DNA from 4 places in the Bradyrhizobium sp. 604_D8_N2_3 genome. Region 1 is predicted to be linked to each of the others. Evidence: riboswitches for the same ligand, from Rfam matches in the RefSeq annotation. Region 1 holds a riboswitch; each other region holds the start of a gene.
What was found. Region 1 has a riboswitch for cobalamin ahead of AB7245_RS24480 (TonB-dependent receptor domain-containing protein). Riboswitches for the same ligand answer to the same signal wherever they lie in the genome.

Region 1 (3,852 bases):
TGGGTCGTGGTGTGCCAATCATACTTGACGCGGTCGCCGGTCGTGATCGTGGCCATCGCGTTGCCGGGCGAGATGTTGTAGTTCCAGTGATTGGTGTAGTTGACGCCGAAATAGCTTTTCATCCGGTCGTCGAGAGCGGACCAGACCGCCTCCCCGCGCGTGAAGAGCTGGTGCACCGTCTGCGTGCTTTGCGCGGCCGCGGGAAAGCTCGCGGATGTGACGGGATCGAAAGTGTCTCCGGTAAAGCGCAGGGTGGCGTCAGTATACCGCGCGACGCCGTTGAGCGTCAGGTTTTCGCTCAATTCGGCGCCAAGCTTCGTCGAATAGGTCATGTTGTCGTAATAGTTGCCGATCGCCTTCTGCCCCGGCGGCAGCAATTCGACCGGTGTCACCGGCACGTCGTTCGCGTGGAAATGCGCGACGTTGAAGGCATAGTTGAAGTGGTCCTGTGAACCGCTCAGACTTGCAGTTTGATTGAACGTTCCGAACGAGCCTCCCTCGACCGAGCCGGTGGCGCGGGCGGGACCGTCGCCCTTCTTCGTCACGATGGAGATCACGCCCCCCAGCGCGTCTGCGCCGTAGAGACCGCCCTGCGGACCGCGCAGGACTTCGATCTGCTGAATGTCGGAGGTGAGCAACTGGCCGAAATCAAACGAACGGTTCGGGTTGCCGGGATCGCTGACATCGATGCCGTCGATCAGGACCTTGGTGTGGTTGGAATTCGTTCCGCGCATGAAGATCGACGTCTGTCCGCCCGGACCGCCGGTCTGCACGAGGTTCAGGCCAGGAACCGCGCTCAGCGCATCGGATGCGGTCCGGCGCTGATCGCGCTCCATGTCTCTGGCGGTCAGAACCGTCACCGAGCTCGCAACCAGATTGGTCGGAGTGACAACGCCCGTCGGACTGACGACGACCGTCGGAAACAGGTTGGCCGCGGATACCCCGGCAACCGGGGGCGACGCCGGCACCAGCTCGGGTTTCGGCAACCGAGCGACGCGCTGCCGCTCGGGCTTGTCCGGCGCAGGCCGCGCGACTTGCGGCTTGGCCGGACGCTCGGTCGGCGCGACCTCGACCGGCGGCAGCAGATCGGGCGATGCCGATTGCTGGGCCTGGGCAATGGACAGATCGAGCGAATACAGGGAAACGAACGCGACAACGCCGGCGCGGAAGCGCCTGGCGGCAAAGACAATACGGGACACTCTTGTAACCTCGGTATGACGTCAGTGGCACGTCACAGCGAACGAGGTTTCACGGCAGAGCGTTCGATTGCTCCGGTGAAGCTAATGTCTGTACTCCCCGACCGACATCTTCGCGTGTGACCACGGCTGACGGCAGGTCTCCTGGCTCGCGGGTCGTTACCTTACGTCGCCTTCCCAGGACCGAGATTCCCAGTGGCATATGACGAAAGATTCACCGCTTACAGTTGCGGGGGCAGCCGTGGCGTTGAGAATATCCCGGTATCGGGAAAACCTCGCACCACGTTCCCTTTTGATCTCCGTGAGGAGAACCGTCACCGGCCAATCTACGGGGCGGGCAAGCGGAGAGTCAATCGGCCGGTTGCATGACGGGCAAAGCACCGCACCGGAGATTGAGCCGGCGCAATCAGGCCGTCTCCCGCTCCGAACGCGTCCTGATCATCGCCCGCTCGCCGGCATCGACGAGCTGGCCGATGCCGGTGCGGCCTGTGAGCGCGCAGCGGATGATGTTCTCGGCAACGGACCTGCGAAAGCAATGGTCCTCGCCGACCGGGCGATTGCGGCAGACCCGATCCAGCGCCAGCTTCATGTTGATCCGGGTGCGGGTGTCGAAATGCTCGCTGATCATTCGCAGGGCCTCGGTGCGTTGATGTCGGAGCGGAAACGCGTCGGCGTAGGCCGGGTTCCAAAAAAGGACCGCGCAAGGCGTTGCGCAGAGCCGACTACGCCCGATCTCTTGGTCCTGTGACGGGCGGGCTACGCCCGACCTCTTGGCCGCTGGGCCTGAGCCCAGGCCGCGGTGACGTCGCGCAGCGGAGCGTCGATGCGCCGGATCGGGGTCAGCTCACCGGAGGCCGAGATGATGGCGGTCTCCTCGCGGCGACAGCGCGGGCATACGAAGCGGACCTCGTGCGGCGACGAAGACCAGCTCGAACGTTTGACGTTGGCCGCCATCGGCCATGCATCGCAATGCGAGCACGACACCAGGAACCGACCGGGATCGAGCATACCCATTCCATAGGACTCCGCGTCCTGCCTGCCGCTTCAATGACTAACCCATGTGAATCGTTCCGGTGCCCGAGCACCCTCAGCGCTAGCTCCAGCCAGCGCCGCCGCTCAGTGGGCACCCTTGAGGGTGCATGACGTGGTGCAGGTGACGGTGTTGCCGTGGTCGCACGCCTTGCAGGCGGCAACGCACTGGTTCATGTCGCGGGGATTGTAGGAGCTGTAGTTCCGCATCGCACAGACCGGGGTCGAGCCGGTGATGTCCTGCTCCTGGTTGCAGGCGGCCGTCATGAGCGCGAAGATGAGGACTGCGAGAAGGCGCATGGGATTGCCCTGGTTAGGAGCGGCAAAGCGACGTCAGCGAGATGCGCTGCACCGCAACGGACCTCGGCATTCCCAATGCGAGCAATCATGATCGCGACGCTCGCATCCTCAAAGGATGCGCGCCAAACATTAAGAACGGATTGCAGGTGGCGTCAGGCCGCGGCCTTGGTCGCGATCGCCTTCCGCATATCCACCGCCAGCTGACGGTACTGCTCCGAGAGTCTCAGATAGAACTCGCGCTTGGTGCTGTCGGTGGCGAGCTTGGCAATCAGCTCGCATTCGGCGGTGAGCGTCTCGAACCGTTCCAGCCTGTCATGAAGTTCTGTCATCGGCGTGTCCCCATCAAACGCCACAAGGGACGTCAAACCTAAGCCTGAGAAATAGGTCACGGCGAACATCGTTATCCAGTAGAAACGTTTTTTCCAGCAAGGGCGGTGCAAGCCCAGCAAGAACGGCTATTTCTGCTCCAGCCGCCAGGCACCATCCCAAGCTGCGTCCGGCGGATTGGCCTCGAACTGCGCGATGCGGCCGAGCAGCGTGCGCGAGGGACCGTCGCCGGGCACGGCTTCGAGCGCTGCATTGAACGCGGCGCGAGCCTCGTCGAAGCGTTGCGCGCGGTAGGCGGCGAGGCCTTCGGCGTAGCGCGCGCGCAGGCTCTCCTGCGGGACGCTGAGCCCGTGCGCCTTGCTCATCACCTCGAAAATGGCCTGCGTTGCGCTTTGGCCGGCCACCGCCAGACGATCGATCTCGCGCAGCTCGAGGTTCGAGCCGATCGCGTCCGCCGTCGCCTGCGCGATCAGGATCCGCGTGCCGTAGATCTTGTTGACCAGTTCGAGCCGCGAAGCGAGGTTCACGGCATCGCCCATCACGGTGAAGCTCATCATCAGCTCGGAGCCGATGCTGCCGGTCAGGACCTCGCCGGTGGCAATCCCGATGCGCAGATCGCAAGGGCCTGGCATGGCGCGGATGCCGAGCAGGTCAGGCAATTGCTTCTGCAACGCCGGCACCTCATCGGCCATGTCGATGGCGGCGTAGCAGGCGAATAGCGCCGGCTCGTCCTCCTCAATGAAGGGAGGGCCCCAATAGGCCATGATGGCATCGCCGATATATTTATCGATGACGCCGCGATGGCTCCGGATCGGCGCGGACATCACCGTGAAATAGTGGTTCATCACCTTGACGAGGCCGCGCGGGGTCATGCCCTCGCTCATCGAGGTGAAGCCGCTCATGTCGGAGAACATGATCGTCATCACCCGGCGCTGGCCGTCGATGGCGACCTCCGGGCGGTCGATCAGCCCCTGCGCCACCTTGGGATCGATATAGCGGC
Region 2 (3,852 bases), 1.7 Mb from region 1:
AGAACGACCATTCCGCCCTGTTGTTCCACAACAGATGCTTGACGCCCGTCTCATAGGTGCGCGAGGTCGTCAGGTCGAGCGGCTGGGCTGGCCCAAGCAGGAAGATGTTGTTGGCTGAGACGTCAGCACCGGTCGCGTACTGACTGAAGAAGGTCAGGCCGGGAACGGCGTCCCAGGTATAGCCAATGCGACCCGTCGTCGGGACCCAGGACTTCGAGAACGGGAAGTTCGCCTTTTCCAGCCCGGCGGCGTCGGTCGAGTTGCGGTCAAGCCCGATATGCTCGACGCGGAGGCCGCCGACCAGCGCGAAGGTTCGCGTGAGCTTCACCCGGTCCTCGAACGACAGCGCCTCGTTGTCGATGCGCGCGGTCTGCTGCTGCGTCGTGAGCAGGCCGTAAAGGCCACGGTCGGGATTGACGAGCGAGACGTAATCGTCCGGGAAGTTGGCCGCGCCTGGCCTGACGAAATCGAGATAGCTGGACGAAAGTGTCGTGACCAGGCGGTTGTCGAAGCCTGCGATATTAGCGTCCCAAATCAGGTCGGTAATGTTGCCGACAAGGCGTTGGCTATGTGCAACATAGAAGCGCTCGCGATCGACCATGTTCGAGTTGGGCAGGCCCGTACTGGCATTGAAAGCCTCGATCTCGTTGTTGAACCAGGTACGCTCCGCGCCATAGGCATAGGCTTGGCTCTTCAGCGTCAGGTCAGGCGCCAGCTTCAGTTCGAAGCCGCCGCGCAGCCACACCTCTTGTGCCACGTTGCGGTTGTCGAGAACGTTGTAATTGGTGTTGAAGGTACGATCGTCGATCGTGATCGCACCGAGATTCGTTTTGTTGAAGTTCGAGACGTAATTGCCCGAAACAATCCCGCTCGTCGCATGCGAACTGCTGAAGGCGACCGGTACCAGCGGTGCGCCCCAATAGGCCTTCGAGCGATCTTCCCGGTACTCGATCGCGCCCCAGATCTTGAGGCTGTCGGAGATGCGGTAATTGAGCTGGCCAGACACATCCAGCGTCTTGGTATTGGTGTCGTCGGCAAAGCCATTGAGCGAGGCGCGGCTGATGTCGAAGCGGTAGTCGAGCCCCTGCAAATTGGTGCTGCCGCCCGAGCCGTAATGGACGCCGAACGAGTTGAGCGAATCCCAGGAGAAGTCAGCGTCATTCCGGATCGGCCCGGTGTGTGGCTGCTTCGTGATCAAGTTGATTGCGCCACCGGCGGCACCTTCGCCCGACATTAGCGAGGCCGGACCTTTCAAAAATTCCACGGCTGCGAGATTGGCCGTATCCGTGATCCGCGAGGTCATGTTCTGCGGACCGATCTTGATGCCGTTGTAGAGCATGTTGATCTGGCTGTTGGTGAAGCCACGCATGGAGAAAGCCGCGGGCTCGGCCGGATTGTCGCCGGAGGTGACACCGACCGCGCCCTGCGCAACCTCCGACACGGTGCGATAGCCCTGCTCCCGCATGGTCTCGGCCGAGATGACCTCGACGGTCGCGGGGTCTCCTGCACGGTCAGGCCGAGGCGCGAGGCGCTCTCGGCAACCACATTGGTGTTGAGCGGCGTCTGCGCCGCCGCGGTCGGCACGACGGGCTTGGCCGCGGCCGATGCGGCCGCTGGCCTGCGCGATGCTGCGCGGCGTGGGCTCTGCGCGTCCCGGGCCGCCGGCTTTGCCGGTTTGCGGGATTGGGCGGGCGACACCTCGACCGGCGGCAGCGGCTCGCGGGCCTGCTGCGCCAGCGCTGCGGGCAGATCGGCGACTGCAAATGAAGTAAGCGCGGCGGAAGCGAGCAGGAAGCAACGCGGTCGTACAAGACGAATGGAAGACACAGTTCGGGACCTCGGTATGACGTCAGTGGCACGTCACAGCGAACCAGGTCCCACCTCCGGCCTTTGAGCCTTCCGATGAAGCCGAATGTCTGTACTCCCCGACCGACATCTTCGCGTGTGACCACGGCTGACGGCAGGTCTCCTGGCTCGCGGGTCAGTACCTTGCATCGCCTTCCCGGGACCGAGATACCCAGTGGCTCGTGACGCAAGATTCGCCGCTTACAGTTGCGGGGGCAGCCGCGGCATTGGGGACAAAATCCCCGCACCGCATTCCCTTTTCATCCCCACTCGGGGAAACCGTCAAAGCCATCTAGGATTACCGACAAGACAGAGTCAATGTGCCGGTGCGACGTTATTACCACCGCGACCAACTTCCTTGGAGATAGGTATGGAAGGCGAGACCTTCCTCTGGCTGATACGGCATGCGCCCGTCGACGGCGTCAAAGGGACGATCCATGCGGCCGACGCGCCCGCCGATCTCGGCGATCGCGTGCAACTGGAGGCGTTGCGGCAGAGGCTTCCGCCAGATGCTGCGAGCTTGGCGAGCCCGGCGCGACGTACGGTTGAGACGGCGCGCGCGCTGGGACTCGAACCCGCGTTGGTGCCCGAATTAAGTGAGCAGGATTTTGGCGACTGGACCGGCCGGCGGCATGACGAGCTCGCGGCGACCGGCGGCGAGACCTATGCGCAGTTCTGGAGCGATCCGGCGCACGGGCGGCCGCCGGGCGGCGAAAGTTTTGAGGATCAGGTCGTGCGCGTCCGGCTGGGTCTCTCGCAAATCGGCGCCGGCTCGGCAACGCTCGTCGTTCACTCCGGCACCATCCGCGCCGCGCTCTGCATTGCGCTGGATCTGACACCACAAGCGGCCCTGCGCTTCGTGATCGATCCGTTGTCACTGACCCGGATCGACCGGCTCGCCACCGGCTGGCGCGTCGTCGCGGTCAATCAGCGCGCGGCTTGAGCCGGGTCAGGCCGGGCGATCCGGCACATTGGCCTGCGCGAAGGTCGCCATGCCGTTGTGAAGGCTGCACGCGAGCCGCACCAGCGGCAGCGCGATGGCCGCACCCGATCCTTCGCCGAGCCTGAGATCGAGGCTGATCAACGGCTGCACGTTCAGCGCACGCAACACCAGCCGATGCCCCTGCTCCGCCGATTGATGCGACGGCAGCAGGAATGGCTGGCACGACGGGTTCAGCCGTACCGCCGCCAGCGCCGCCACCGATACGATGAAGCCATCGATCAACACGGGAACGCGGGCTTGCGCAGCCGCAATGATGGCGCCGCAAATCGCCGCGATTTCGAGGCCGCCGACGGCGCACAGGATTTTTTCCGGCGAAGCGCCCGCAATGCCGTGATGCGCAATCGCCGCATCGATCACACCCGCCTTGTGCGCGCGGCCGGCCGCGTCGACGCCGGTACCGCTGCCCGCGATCTCCTCGGCACTGATGCCGAGCAGGCTCGCCGCAATCGCCGCCGACGTCGTGGTATTGCCGATGCCCATCTCGCCGAAGATCAGGAGATCGGGCCTGCCGGCTGCCGCGCGCGCGACTGCGCGCTGACCGGCTTCGAAGGCGAATGCCAGCTCCGTGGGGGTGAGCGCTGCTTCCACGCTGAAGTCGCGCGTGCCGCTGCGCGGCTTGTCGGTGACGATTCCTGCCATCTCCTCCTGTGCCAGCGTGCCGGCGTCGACGACCTCCAGGCCTGAGCCAAGCTCACGCGCCAGCACCGAGATCGCGGCACCGCCCGAGGCAAAATTCGCCATCATCGCGATGGTCACTCCTTGCGGATAGGCCGACACGCCCTGCGCGACGATGCCGTGATCGCCGGCGAAGACGATGATCGGCACTCGCGCAGCGCGCGGTTGCTCGGTCGCCTGCAGGCCCGCAAGCTCGACCGCAAGCTGCTCCAGCCGGCCGAGCGCGCCGGCCGGTTTTGTGAGTTGCGCCTGACGCGCGAGCGCCGCCTCGCGATGGACAGCGGAGACCTCGGGGCATTTCCGGGTGACCCATTCGGGGAGCATGCTGC
Region 3 (3,852 bases), 3.8 Mb from region 1:
ATAGAGGGCGCCGGCGGAGTGGGTCGATAAATTGTCCTGGACGACCCGGATGATCTCGGCGTCGGGATAATGGATGTCGACGAGATCACGCATGCATTGGGCGTAATCCCTTGCCGCTCGCCGCTCGGTGACCTTGACCTTGCGCCAGGGACGATGCACGTCGAGGAGAACGAAGAGATTGACCGTGCCATTGCGACGATACTCATAATCGTAACGTTCGAGCCTGCCGGGCTTGGCCGGGATGGGCTGACGCGTTTCGCCGATGAGTTGCACCGGGCTTTCGTCGAAGCACACCACTGGCCGCCTGGAGTCGGGTGCCTCGGCATAGAGGTCGAGCACATCCTCCATGCGGGCGACGTATTCGCCGTCGACCTGCGGAATGCACCACATGTCTTTGCGCCAGGGCTTGAGGGCATTCTCGGCCAGGCGCCGCCGAACCGTCTCGTGCGACAGGCTCTTGTGTTCGGTGAGCTTGACCATCGCACCCGCCAGCAGCTTTAGCGTCCAGCGGGCACGGCCCCTTGGCGGACTGGCGCAGGCTGTCGCCACCAGCAAGGCTTCTTCCTTGCCCGTGAGTTTGCGCTCCGCCCCGGGACGCGGCTCTTCGCTCAGCGCCCGCTCCAGATTGCCTTCCACGAAGCGTCGCTTGGTCCGGTACACGGTCGAGCCGCTCACGCCGACGCTCCTTGCGATCTCCTCGTCGCTGGTCTCGGCATCGGCGGCCAGCAAAATCTGCGCTCGCTTGAGCTTGCGGGACGCATGCTTGCCGCCGCTGAGCAGTGCCCTCAGTTCGGTGCGCTCGATTTGGCTGAGTTCGACCCGATAGCGTACATTCATGGCGTGCCTCCTCGTTCGAGGCACGCACGAACAACTGAATCGGATGGCCGGCGTGAGTCCTTCGACAAAACCCTTCACGCCCACGCAGGGGCAGTATCTGGCTTTTATCCACCTCTATACCCGGCTGCATCGCAGGCCCCCGGCCGAAACCGACATGCAGGAATATTTCCGCGTCAGCCCGCCTACGGTTCACCAGATGGTCCTGACACTGGAACGCGCCCGCCTCATCAGACGGCAGCCAAGGACGCCTCGCAGCATCGAGGTCCTCGTTGATCCGAAACTCCTGCCGGAGCTAATCTGACCGCCGGACCCAACCTGTCAAAATCACTGTGCAGAGCCACTAGTACAGCTCGCAATCGCTTGGGCAATATCGCAGCGACAATCAGTAGGTTGACGCATCGATCCTCGTGCGCATAATGCCTGCCGTCGTGGTCTCCGGATTTCGTTTGATCCGGAGCTAAGAGGGAAGCCGGTGCAATGCCGGCGCTGCCCCCGCAACTGTAAGCGGCGAGCCGCTGTCCAACGAAGTCACTGGAGCCATGCGGCTTCGGGAAGGCCGGACAGCAGCGACGACCCGCGAGCCAGGAGACCTGCCTCGACAATATATCGTCCACGGGCGGGGTGTCCCGGTGTGCGCCAAGCAGCTGTCGCTCAGCGATATTCGCTGCATACGTCCGCCATGGCCTTTGCCCCAATCATGGGGTCTAAACTATGTCTATTCTTTCGCTTCCCGTTGCCACACTGGGGACGTCACGCATCGGCCCACGACGCGAACTCAAATTCGCGCTCGAGAGCTACTGGGCGGGAAAGTCCAGCGAAGCCGAGCTCCTCGAGGCCGGGAGTGGACTTCGTGCCGCTAATTGGGCACGGCAGAAATCCCGCGGTGCGACCGTCATTCCTTCGAATGACTTCTCGCTCTACGATCATGTGCTCGATACCAGCGTAATGGTCGGCGCCATTCCCGACGTCTACGGCTGGACCGAAGGTCCTGTGTCGCTCAATACCTACTTCACCATGGCGCGTGGCGCTCCGGACGGTGGTCACGCTCAGCATGGGCCTGGTGTAGCCGCACAGGAGATGACGAAGTGGTTCGATACCAACTACCACTACATGGTGCCGGAATTTCACCAGGATCAGATCTTTAAGTATTCCTCTCGGAAGCCGATCGAGGAATATGAGGAGGCAAGAAGCCTCGGCTACCAGACGCGCCCCGTCCTAGTTGGCCCAGTTACTTTCCTGAAGCTCGGCAAAAGCGTAAATCCCGCATTCAATCCGCTGTCGCTGCTTGATCGGCTCCTCCCAGTCTATGTCGATGTTCTCCGCGAACTAGCCTCGCGCGGTGCTGAATGGGTTCAGCTCGACGAGCCATGCCTAGTGACGGACGTCGACGACGCATCTCGGGCGGCTGTCCGCCGGGCCTATGCTCATTTCGCCAAGGCCGTGCCGGCCCTCAAAATCATGCTGGCCACATATTTCGGGGCGATCGGTGACAATCTTGAAACAACTTTGGCCTTGCCCGTTGCCGGGCTTCATGTCGACCTGGTTCGGGCACCCGACCAGTTGGACGCAATTGTCGCCACAGCCCATAGAGATCTCGTGGTCTCGCTAGGCGTCGTTGATGGTCGCAACGTGTGGCGCTCCAATCTCCCGGCGCTGCTCGACCAACTTGCTCCTATGGTCAAAAAACTGGGCAGGGACCGTGTTCAGATTGCTCCCTCCTGCTCGCTGCTTCATGTTCCGATCGACATTGAGCTAGAGACCGATCTCGATCCCAATCTGAAGACGTGGCTGGCGTTCTCAGTTCAGAAGATCAAGGAACTTTCGATATTGGGCAAAGCGCTGGCCGGCCATGCTGCCGAGGTGGCCGATGAACTTGCGCTCTCGGAGGACGCAGCCGTCACCCGCGGAACATCGCCCAAGATCCACAATGCGAAGGTCGCCGGACGAATGGCCGCGATCGACGATAGCATGCGTCGCCGTCGCAGTGCGTTCACCCAGCGCGCCAACGTCCAGCGCGTCGCCTTCGCATTGCCGATGTTTCCAACGACAACCATCGGATCCTTCCCGCAAACGGCAGACGTCCGGAATGCGCGCGCGGCTCATGCGCGGGGAGCGCTGAATGACACGCAGTACGAGCAGTTTCTGAGAGCGGAGACAGCCCGTACCGTCCAGTGGCAGGAAGATATCGGCCTGGACGTGCTCGTACACGGTGAGTTCGAGCGCAATGACATGGTTCAATACTTTGGCGAGCAGCTCTTGGGCTTCGCTTTCACCAAGCACGGCTGGGTTCAGTCTTATGGCTCGCGGTGCGTTCGTCCTCCTATCCTGTTTGGAGATGTCTCCCGGCCGAAGCCCATGACCGTTGAATGGTGGCGCTATGCGCAGTCTCTGACCAAAAAACCCATCAAGGCTATGCTGACCGGACCGGTGACGATCCTGAACTGGTCGTTTGTCCGTGACGACATCCCGCGGAGCGAGACATGCCGACAGATCGCTCTCGCGATCCGAGATGAGGTCATCGACCTTGAGGCGGCTGGAGCGACCATGATCCAGATCGACGAGGCTGCATTGCGGGAGGGATTGCCGCTACGCAAATCGCAGTGGAAGGACTATCTCGATTGGGCAGTGGACAGTTTCCGCGTTTGCTCCTCCGCTGTCGCCGACGGAACTCAGATCCATACCCACATGTGTTATTCCGAGTTCAACGAAATCATCGATGCGATCGCAGCAATGGATGCCGACGTCATTTCAATCGAGACGTCGCGTTCTAAAATGGAATTGCTCGACGCCTTCAAGACCTACAAATATCCTAATGAGATCGGGCCCGGCGTCTATGACATTCATTCACCGCGCGTTCCAGCAGCGGCGGAGATCAAGCAGCTGATTGTGTTGGCGCGGCAGCGAGTTTCCGATCGGCAGCTCTGGATCAATCCCGACTGCGGACTGAAAACGCGAAAGTGGGAGGAGGTGGGTCCCGCGCTCGTCAATATGGTGGCCGCCGCACGCGAGTTGCGG
Region 4 (3,852 bases), 1.8 Mb from region 1:
CTCGATGCCGCCGTCGGCACCGAGATGGAGCGCACCGCGCTGATCCTGGTTGGCAAGACGCTTGGAGCGGCGGATTTTGACGAGAGCCGCCTCTATGCCGCCGATTACGATCGGCGCTATCGGCCGGTCGGCGCCGATCCGCGCTTTCCGGAGGCATCGTGATGCCGGCAGGGCTTGTCATCTCGGCGCCGGCCTCCGGCGTCGGCAAAACCACGCTGACGCTGGCGCTGGCGCGCGCCTGGCGCAATCGCGGATTGAACGTGCAGTGCTTCAAGAGCGGGCCCGACTATATCGATCCCGCCTTCCATGCCGCTGCGACGGGGCGCGCTTCCGTCAACGTCGATAGCTGGGCGATGGATCGCGGGACGATTGCTCATCTCGTGGGTCGCGGCACTGATGCCGATGTCGTGCTCGCGGAGGGTTCGATGGGCCTGTTCGACGGCGTCGCCGCGCGCGGCGTCTCCGGCACCGGCGCCACCGCCGACATTGCGGAGATGCTGGGCTGGCCGGTGCTGCTGGTGATCGATCCTTCCGGACAGGCGCAGACGGCGGCGGCGATCGCCGCAGGCCTTCGCGACTATCGTGCCGGCGTGCGCCTTGCCGGCGTGGTGCTCAATCGCGTCGCCAGCCCGCGACATGAAGATCTCGTGCGGCGTGCACTGAACGACGCCGGCATCGCCGTGTTCGGCGCGCTGCCGCGTCATGCAGAAATCAGCCTGCCGAAACGGCATCTCGGCCTGGTGCAGGCCGAAGAGCAGGCCGAGATCGGCAAGCTGATCGACGAAGCCGCGCGCTTCGTCGCCGAGCATGTCGATCTCGATGCGGTGCTGCGGGCGGCAGCAAGCTGTTCGCCGCAACCGGCGGCAAACGGCATGAACGTGACGCCGCCCGGGCAGCGCATTGCGTTGGCCCGCGATGCCGCGTTCTCCTTCATCTATCCGCACATGCTGGAGGCCTGGCGCGCGGCCGGCGCCGAGATCTCGACATTCTCGCCGCTTGCCGATGAAGCGCCTGACGCGAGCGCCGATGTCTGCTGGCTGCCCGGCGGCTATCCCGAACTGCATGCCGGCACGATCGCGGCCAATGCGCGCTTTCGCAGCGGCTTGCGCGCCTTCGCTGACACACGGCCGGTGCACGGCGAATGCGGAGGCTATATGGTGCTGGGAACCGCTCTGACCGACGCCGACGGCGTCCGTCATGAGATGACGGGCCTGCTCGGACTGGAGACGAGCTTTGCCAAGCGCCGCATGCATCTCGGCTATCGTCTCGCTGCGCTCGCCGCGCCGATGCCGGGCCATCAGGTCGGCGCGCGCCTGCGCGGTCACGAGTTCCACTATTCGACGATTGTCGCGCAGCCGGATACGCCGCTGGCGGTCGTGCACGATGCAACAGGCGCGATCATCGCCGAGACCGGCTCGCGGCGGGGACAAGCCACCGGCACGTTCTTCCATCTGATCGCGGAGGATCGGTGAGCGGTTTTGTCACTTTCATCTCGGCCGGCCCCGGCGACCCCGAGCTCCTCACGCTCAAAGGCGCCGCGCGGCTGCGCGATGCCGACGTCGTGCTCTATGACGACCTCGCCTCGGGCGCGATCCTCGATCTGGCCCGGCCCGGCGCCAATCTCGTCGCGGTCGGGAAGCGGGCAGGGCGGCCCTCGACCAAGCAGCACCACGTCAACCGCCTGCTGATCGATTACGCCGCGGCCGGCGTCCGTGTGGTGCGGCTGAAATCGGGCGATGCCGGTATCTTTGGCCGGCTCGAGGAGGAGCTGGAGGCTCTGCGCGAAGCCGGCATCGGCTACGAGATCATTCCCGGAATCACCTCGGCCTGTGTCGCCGCCGCGCAAGCCGGCATTCCCCTGACCCGGCGCCACACCTCGCGCCGGGTGCAGTTCGTGACCGGGGCCGATGTCACCGGCGAGCTGCCGCAGAATTTGAACTGGGCGGCGCTGGCGGATCCCGAAGCGACCACCGTCGTCTATATGGGCCGGCGCACCTTTCCGGCGCTTGTCGCAAAATTGATCGAGCACGGCCTCGCCCCTGATACCCCGGCGCTGTTCGCCGAATCCCTCGGTCGTCCCGACGAGCGGCTGGTCCGCACCACCATTGCCGAGCTGGCGGAACAGCTTGCGCGGGGCGGCGCGGCCTCGACGGCGGCGGTGATCCTGTTTGGCGCGCTGGCGGGCGATTATCCGTCAGGACCGTCCCGGCCGCCCTTCGCCCCTTGACGCCCGGCTGGCGAAAGGGGCACACAGGAGACGCATGGTGCTCGAGGCGGCGCAAACCGCCGGAGCATAATCGGGAATGGGGGTGGGCGGACAGTTGCGCCGCCCAAAACCCCAGCCGCCCCCGCGACTGTAAGCGGTGAGGGACTCCGATCAGCCACTGGGCCGCAAGGCCCGGGAAGGCCGGAGAACCCCAGTGAACCGCGAGCCAGGAGACCGGCCGTGCATGTCTTGTGGCCAAGGCCGTCGGGTGTGACGGCAGGAAGGAACTGAACCATGCATATCGAACCCGGAGTCGTATCGGGCGCCAAGCTCGTGTTGAGTTACGCAACCGGCATCGCAGTCGGCGGCGTTGCGCTGAAGCTCGCGGTCGAGACCGTGCGCGAGCAGGGCATCACGTCGTTCGCGGCGCGGACGCTCGCCACCACGGGCCTCGTTTTCGTCTTCTTCGAGATCCTGCCGCACTTCCCGGTGGGCGTCTCCGAGGTGCACTTCATCCTCGGCTCGACCCTGTTGCTGCTGTTTGGGGCAGCGCCCGCGGCCTTCGGCCTTGCGTTCGGACTGTTGTTCCAGGGCATCTTCTTCGAGCCGCCCGATCTGCCGCAATTCGGCATGAACGTCACCACGCTGCTGGTGCCGCTGTTCGGGATCCAGGCGATCGCCGCGCGGATCATTGCCCGCAACACCGCCTATGTCGATCTCAGGTATCGCCAGGCGCTGGCGCTGTCGACCACGTATCAGGCCGGCGTCATCGCCTGGGTTGCGTTCTGGGCGCTCTATGGCTCGGGCTTCGGTGCGACCAACCTCGTCAACATCGCGACCTTCGCGGCCTCCTACGCGCTCGTCATCGTGATCGAGCCGCTGGCCGACCTCGGTGTGCTGGCGCTGGCGAAGTCGCTGCGCGGCGTCACCGCGCCCGGCCTCGTTACCCCGCGTTTGCATAACGCGGCTTGAGAGACAAGCGAACGGGCGGCCGTGATGGCCGCCCTTCGCACTCACGATGCTGACACTCTCCCTGATAGGCATCGGTTGCGGCGATCCCGAGCAGCTCACGCGCGCCGCCGTTCAAGCCATCAACGCGGCCGATCTCATCCTGATCCCGCGCAAGGGGACGGCGAAGTCCGATCTCGCAGATCTCAGGCGGACGATCTGCGCGGATGTACTCACCAATCCAACGACGCGCATTGCCGAGTTCGATCTTCCTGTGCGCGATGCCGGTGAAGCGGACTATCACAAGGGCGTGGACGACTGGCACGATGCCGTGGCCGCGGCGTGGTCGCGGACGATCGCCAGCCATCTCGAAGGTAAAGGCAAGGTCGCGCTGCTGATCTGGGGCGATCCCTCGCTGTACGATTCCTCGCTGCGCATTGCGCGGCGGCTCGATCCCTTGCCTGATATCGAGGTCGTGCCGGGCATCACCTCGATCCAGGCGCTGTGCGCGGCGCATGCGCTGCCGCTCAACGACATCGGCGAGCCCTTCCTGGTCACGACGGGGCGCCGCTTGCGCGAAGGCGGCTGGCCGCAGGGCGTCGATACCGTGGTGGTGATGCTCGACGGCGGCACGGCTTTCCAGTCGCTCGATCCAGCCGGGCTGCACATCTGGTGGGGCGCCTATCTCGGTATGCACG

Region 2: another riboswitch for cobalamin. It lies ahead of AB7245_RS16115 (TonB-dependent receptor); the one in region 1 lies ahead of AB7245_RS24480 (TonB-dependent receptor domain-containing protein).
Region 3: another riboswitch for cobalamin. It lies ahead of metE (5-methyltetrahydropteroyltriglutamate--homocysteine S-methyltransferase); the one in region 1 lies ahead of AB7245_RS24480 (TonB-dependent receptor domain-containing protein).
Region 4: another riboswitch for cobalamin. It lies ahead of AB7245_RS16095 (energy-coupling factor ABC transporter permease); the one in region 1 lies ahead of AB7245_RS24480 (TonB-dependent receptor domain-containing protein).

The regions. Positions count from the first base shown of each region.
Region 1 is NZ_JBPWPM010000001.1:5,146,013-5,149,864, forward strand. Features, by position in the region: gene AB7245_RS24480 (TonB-dependent receptor domain-containing protein) at 1-1,199, opposite strand, end outside; cobalamin riboswitch at 1,314-1,527, opposite strand; gene AB7245_RS24485 (hypothetical protein) at 1,603-1,824, opposite strand; gene AB7245_RS24490 (hypothetical protein) at 1,953-2,210, opposite strand; gene AB7245_RS24495 (hypothetical protein) at 2,313-2,525, opposite strand; gene AB7245_RS24500 (hypothetical protein) at 2,678-2,854, opposite strand; gene AB7245_RS24505 (adenylate/guanylate cyclase domain-containing protein) at 2,981-3,852, opposite strand, start outside.
Region 2 is NZ_JBPWPM010000001.1:3,397,225-3,401,076, reverse strand. Features, by position in the region: partial or broken gene AB7245_RS16115 (TonB-dependent receptor) at 1-1,827, opposite strand, end outside; cobalamin riboswitch at 1,943-2,144, opposite strand; gene AB7245_RS16110 (histidine phosphatase family protein) at 2,216-2,788, shown strand; gene cobT (nicotinate-nucleotide--dimethylbenzimidazole phosphoribosyltransferase) at 2,795-3,847, opposite strand.
Region 3 is NZ_JBPWPM010000001.1:1,326,602-1,330,453, forward strand. Features, by position in the region: gene AB7245_RS06215 (IS630 family transposase) at 1-837, opposite strand, end outside; cobalamin riboswitch at 1,250-1,449, shown strand; gene metE (5-methyltetrahydropteroyltriglutamate--homocysteine S-methyltransferase) at 1,549-3,852, shown strand, end outside.
Region 4 is NZ_JBPWPM010000001.1:3,393,246-3,397,097, forward strand. Features, by position in the region: gene cobM (precorrin-4 C(11)-methyltransferase) at 1-162, shown strand, start outside; gene AB7245_RS16085 (cobyrinate a,c-diamide synthase) at 162-1,472, shown strand; gene cobA (uroporphyrinogen-III C-methyltransferase) at 1,469-2,227, shown strand; cobalamin riboswitch at 2,246-2,463, shown strand; gene AB7245_RS16095 (energy-coupling factor ABC transporter permease) at 2,501-3,178, shown strand; gene cobF (precorrin-6A synthase (deacetylating)) at 3,225-3,852, shown strand, end outside.